Regions from separate parts of the Geobacillus sp. CCR genome, predicted to be linked through region 2. Evidence: riboswitches for the same ligand, from Rfam matches in the RefSeq annotation. Region 2 holds a riboswitch; the other holds the start of a gene.
The links. A riboswitch is a leader RNA that binds a small molecule or an ion and turns the genes downstream of it on or off. The one in region 2 is predicted to bind S-adenosylmethionine.

Region 1: linked by a shared signal. The riboswitch ahead of metK (methionine adenosyltransferase) and the one ahead of ACVBDQ_RS04205 (methionine biosynthesis PLP-dependent protein) in region 2 are both predicted to bind S-adenosylmethionine.

Annotation. Positions count from the first base shown of each region.
Region 1 is NZ_JBREBQ010000023.1:8,137-11,233, forward strand. Features, by position in the region: gene ACVBDQ_RS12335 (gamma carbonic anhydrase) at 1-496, shown strand, start outside; gene metK (methionine adenosyltransferase) at 519-1,730, opposite strand; SAM riboswitch class I at 1,860-1,974, opposite strand; gene pckA (phosphoenolpyruvate carboxykinase (ATP)) at 2,193-3,097, shown strand, end outside.
Region 2 is NZ_JBREBQ010000005.1:78,104-81,200, reverse strand. Features, by position in the region: gene ACVBDQ_RS04210 (alpha/beta hydrolase) at 57-785, opposite strand; SAM riboswitch class I at 972-1,082, shown strand; gene ACVBDQ_RS04205 (methionine biosynthesis PLP-dependent protein) at 1,284-2,387, shown strand; gene metC (cystathionine beta-lyase) at 2,391-3,097, shown strand, end outside.

The DNA of each region.
Region 1 (3,097 bases), on a different contig from region 2:
CGCCGACTATGTGACGATCACCGGCGATGTCGTGATCGGCGAAGAGACAAGCATTTGGTTCAATACCGTCATTCGCGGCGATGTGGCGCCAACGGTGATTGGCAACCGGGTCAATATTCAAGATAACTCAATTTTGCATCAAAGTCCAAACAATCCGCTTATCATTGAGGACGGGGTGACGGTCGGCCATCAAGTCATTTTGCACAGCGCCATCGTTCGCAAAAACGCGCTCATCGGCATGGGCTCAATCATTTTGGACCGCGCGGAAATCGGGGAAGGCGCGTTTATCGGCGCCGGCAGTTTAGTGCCGCCGGGCAAAAAAATTCCGCCCAACACGCTCGCCCTCGGCCGGCCGGCGAAAGTCGTCCGCGAACTGACGGAAGACGATATCCGCGAAATGGAGCGCATCCGCCGCGAATATGTCGAGAAAGGGCAGTATTACAAAGCGCTGCAGCAACAGCGGACATCGTGCGCCGACAAAAAAGAGCTGCCGTGATCAGGCAGCTCTTTTTCTTTCATCACTTGTCCGCCAACGCCAGCGCTTGTTCTTTCAACAAGGCGGCTTTGTCGGTGCGCTCCCACGGCAGGTCGATGTCCGTACGCCCAAAATGGCCGTAAGCAGCCGTCTGTTTGTAAATCGGGCGGCGAAGGTCGAGCATTTTGATGATGCCCGCCGGGCGGAGATCGAAGTTGTTGCGCACGACTTCAATCAAAATGTCTTCCGACACTTTGCCGGTGCCGAACGTATCGATCGAAATCGAAACTGGGCGGGCGACGCCGATCGCGTAGGCAAGCTGCACTTCGCATTTGTCGGCCAGTCCTGCCGCGACGATGTTTTTCGCGACATAGCGGGCCGCATACGCCGCCGAGCGGTCGACTTTCGTCGGATCTTTGCCCGAGAACGCGCCACCGCCGTGGCGGGCGTAGCCGCCGTACGTATCGACGATGATTTTGCGCCCCGTCAACCCAGCATCCCCTTGCGGACCGCCGATGACAAACCGTCCTGTCGGGTTGATGAAATATTTCGTGTTCTCATCAAGCAGCTCCGCGGGCACGACCGGCTTGATGACCTGCTCTTTAATGTCGCGCTGGATTTGCTCTTGCGTAATTTCCGGATGGTGCTGCGCGGAAACGACGATCGTATCGACGCGCACCGGTTTGCCGTTTTCATCGTATTCGATCGTCACTTGCGTTTTCCCGTCCGGCCGCAAGTACGGCAAGACGTCCGTTTTGCGCACTTCCGCCAATCGGCGCGCCAAGCGGTGCGCAAGCGAAATCGGCATCGGCATCAATTCTTCCGTCTCATTGCAGGCGAACCCAAACATCAATCCTTGGTCGCCGGCGCCGATCGCTTCGATTTCCTCGTCAGTCATCTGACCTTCGCGCGCCTCGAGCGCCCGGTCCACCCCCATCGCAATGTCCGGCGATTGTTCGTCAATCGATGTCAGCACCGCGCACGTATCGGCGTCAAATCCGTATTTGGCGCGCGTGTAGCCGATCTCCCGGACCGTATCGCGGACGATGCGCGGAATGTCCACGTATGTTGATGTCGTGATTTCCCCGCTCACGAGCACCAGCCCGGTCGTAACGCTCGTTTCGCAGGCGACGCGGGCGTTTGGATCTTTTTCCAAAATGGCATCCAAAATGGCGTCAGAAATTTGGTCGCAAATTTTATCCGGATGTCCTTCCGTCACAGACTCTGAAGTAAACAAGCGGCGTTTGGCTGACATTCGGTTTGTTTCCTCCTCTTGGCATAATGTGGCGACACGGAACTCATTTCCCTTTTTCCCTTCGCAATATAAAAAACCTTTCCTGTAACGGCTGAGGAAAGGTCATGGCAATCGTATTGCTTCCTTTCACTCTTATCGTTCAAGGACTGCGCCTTGCCACAGGTTAGCACCATTTCACACATGTACAGTTGTGACGGTTGCTGGGCTTCATCGGGCCTGTCCCTCCACCGGCTCGGGATAAGAGTATCCGTTCAATGACTTATCTTATCGCAACGGAATCGGCAAAGTCAACTATCAAAATTCATTTTTTATCATTTCCAGCCGCGAAAATTCTTTCCTCAAGGAAACCAACACATTGGGCAAAATAAAGTTTGAAAAACCCACACAATTAGTATGGACTATTAATAAAAATGTGTTATACTATTTTCAAGAGTGATTACAAAAAGAAGGCAGGTTTTGAATATGGGGATCGCAAACATGACGAATAAGCTTGATTTATTGCTGCAAAAACCGTACGTGCATCATCAACTGTCCGTCGCCGAGCTCGTTGAGAAAGTCCTGCAACGGAACGAAGGACGGCTGACGCACACCGGAGCCGTCGCGGTGACAACCGGCAAGTACACAGGGCGGTCGCCGAAAGACAAATACATCGTCGAAGAACCGTCAACGAAGCAAACGATCGACTGGGGCGCGGTCAACCAGCCGATGTCTCCGGAGACGTTTGATAAACTGTACGACAAAGTGCTCGACTATTTAATGAAGAAAGATGAACTGTTCGTGTTTAAAGGCTTTGCCGGCGCCGATCCGAAATACCGGCTGCCGATTCAAGTCGTCAACGAATTCGCCTGGCACAACTTGTTCGTCCATCAGCTGTTCATTCGGCCGAGCGCCGCAGAGCTCGCCGCGCATGAGCCGCAATTCACCGTCATTTGCGCGCCGAACTTTAAAGCCGACCCGAAAGTTGACGGCACGCGCTCGGAAGCGTTCATCATCATCTCGTTTGAACGGCGCACCGTGTTGATCGGCGGCACCGAGTATGCCGGCGAAATGAAAAAATCGATTTTCTCGGTGATGAACTATTTGCTGCCGGAACAAGGCATCCTGCCGATGCACTGCTCGGCCAACGTCGGCCAGGAAGGCGACGTCGCCCTCTTTTTCGGCTTGTCGGGAACGGGAAAAACGACGCTCTCGACCGACCCGAACCGCCGCTTGATCGGCGATGATGAGCACGGCTGGTCAAACCGCGGCATTTTCAACATCGAAGGCGGCTGCTATGCGAAATGCATCAACCTATCGCGCGAGAAAGAGCCGCAAATTTTTGACGCCATCGGCTTCGGCGCGGTGCTCGAAAACGTCGTCCTCGACGA
Region 2 (3,097 bases):
AAACGCACGGAATGGATGCGGCGGCTTCGACATCTTTGAAGTTGCTCCGTTTTGTCCTATAATGATAAAACAGCGGCTACGGCCCGGGGTACATCCGGCTGCCAATACGTCCACGCATGGCCGCCTTCGAACTCATGGTACGTATAAGCAAACCGTTTTTCCATAAACAAGTCCCGCGCCATTCGATTCGGGGTGATAAAATCGCGCACATGGCCATCCGTCGTTTTCACCGCTGTTTCCTCTGTGCCAACAGAATGGTAAAGCGAAAGGAGCGATGGATCGCGGAATGAGCGGATGCGCGCCAATACCGAGTCATCGATATAGGGGGACTGCATGGCGATTTTCCCAAATGTATGCGGATACAACAACCCGGCTAGAAGCGACACCGTTCCGCCGAGCGAATCGCCGATCAGCGCCCGGCCTTTGCCCATTTGGTATGTCGGCAGTTCGCGGTCCAAAAACGGGACGAGCTCATGGGCTAAAAAACGAAGGTATGCTTCGTGCTTTCGTCCTTCCGGGTGGTATTTCTCGTAGCGGTCGTTGACGTTCCGATACGGGATGCCGACGACGATCGTCCGGTCGATTGTTCCTTCTGCCATCAGCGTTTCGATGACGGTTTTCATTTTTCCATACATAAAATAATCTTTGCCGTCTTGCGCGATTAATAAAGAATATTTGTAAAGCGGCGAAAAATTGCTTGGCAAGTAGATGAGCAGTTCGATTTCTTCTTGCAGCTCTCCGCTGTACAACTTGCAGTCGCGCATCGTTCCTGTTGCTGTCGCCATGACCATCCTCCATGAAAGCGTAAGTTCATCTGTTATTGTAACATATTTGCGCCCAAAGATGTTAATGAAGGGCTCGAATTTTTCGCGAATTTGCCGAATCGCACCGCTGACAAAAAAATGGCTTGCAAAAACGTGGGGAATGCGTTACATTTTTATTAAATTTAAAAAAATTGAATACGCGTCCCATTCTTATCAAGAGAAGCGGAGGGAACTGGCCCAATGAAGCTTCAGCAACCAGCCGCCCGGCGGCCAGGTGCTAAATCCAGCGAATTGAGCATTCAATTCGGCAGATAAGAAGAAGCATGACCATGTGCGTATGGAAAAGTCTTCTTCTTAGAAGACTTTTTTTATTTACTCAAGCGGCCGCTTCCATCAACCGCGAGGCGGTTTCGGACGAAGGCGCTTGGCCGCTGCCCAACGGACAGTGGTGCTTCGTTGGGCATTAAGTGGTCGGCCGTTGATCCATGATGGAATTTTCAGCAGAAGGAGAGAGATGAGATGGAGAAACTGGAGACGTTGTTAGCGCAAATTGGCAACCGGAGCGAAACGGTGACGGGGACGGTCAACCCGCCGGTTTATTTTTCCACCGCCTACCGCCATGCCGGCATCGGAGAGTCGACTGGGTTTGACTACATCCGCACCGGCAACCCCACGCGCAAAATCGTCGAAGAAGCGATCGCGAGACTGGAAGGCGGCGACCAAGGCTATGCGTTCAGCTCCGGCATGGCCGCCATTCAGACAGTGCTCGCCTTGTTTGAGAGCGGAGACGAGTTTCTCGTATCGGCCGACCTTTACGGCGGGACGTACCGCCTGTTTGAGCGCGGCTGGCGCAAGTACGGTCTCGGCTTTCATTACGTCGATTTTGCCGATCTTGATGCTGTGGAAGAAAAAATCACGGAAAAAACGAAAGCCATCTTTTTGGAAACGCCGACGAACCCATTGATGCAGGAGGCGGATATTTCGGCGGTCGCCAAGCTCGCCAAACGGCATGGGCTTTTGTTGATTGTTGACAACACGTTTTATACACCGGTGCTTCAACGCCCGATCGAACAAGGCGCCGATATTGTCATCCACAGCGCGACGAAATATTTAGGCGGCCATAACGACGTGTTGGCTGGCCTTGTCGTCGCCAAGGGCGAGGAGCTCTGTCAACGCCTGGCCGAGTACCAGAACGCCATCGGCGCGGTGTTGTCGCCGTTTGATTCATGGCTGTTGATTCGCGGGATGAAAACGTTGGCGTTAAGGATGCGCCAGCATGAAGAAAATGCGAAGCGAGTGAGCGCCTTTTTGCGCGAACATGAAGATGTCACTGATGTGCTGTATCCAGGGAGAGGCGGGATGCTGTCGTTCCGGATTGCCGATGAAAAGTGGGTGAACGGGTTTTTAAAAAGCTTGCGCCTCATTACATTCGCGGAAAGCTTAGGCGGAGTCGAAAGCTTCATCACGTACCCGGCGACGCAGACGCACGCCGACATTCCGGAAGAAATCCGCATCCAAAACGGCGTCTGCAACCGACTGCTCCGTTTCTCGGTCGGCATTGAGCACGTTGACGATTTGATCGCCGACTTGGCGCAGGCATTGAAAAACATGAAAGAGGTGTAAGCGATGGAACGGGAATGGTCGTTTTCAACGAAACTGCTCCATAATGAATGGAAAGTCGATCGCCACACGGGAGCGGTGAGCGTGCCGATCCAGCACGCCTCCACGTTCCATCAGTTCGATTTCGACACGTTCGGCAAATACGACTACAGCCGCTCCGGCAACCCGACGCGCGAGGCGCTTGAGGAAACGATTGCGGCGTTAGAAGGCGGAACGCGCGGGTTTGCCTTCGCTTCTGGCATGGCGGCCATTTCGACGGCGTTTTTGCTCTTGTCCCGAGGCGACCACGTCCTCGTGACCGAAGACGTCTACGGCGGCACGTACCGGATGATTACGGAGGTGCTCGGCCGCTTTGGCATTGAATATACGTTTGTCGATATGACCGATTTAAACGCAGTGGCGGAAAACATCCGGCCGAACACGAAAGTCATTTATATGGAAACGCCGTCCAATCCGCTGTTAAAAGTGACCGACATTCAAGGCGTCGTCAAGCTGGCGAAGGCGCATGGCTGTTTGACATTCTTGGATAATACGTTCATGACGCCGGCGTTGCAGCGGCCACTTGACCTTGGCGTCGATGTCGTCCTTCACAGCGCCACGAAATTTTTAGCCGGCCATAGCGACGTCGTCGCCGGATTGGCCGTGGTGAAAGATGAAGAGTTGGGAAAAGAGCTGTACAAACTGCAAAACGCATTTGGCGCTGTCCTTGGCGT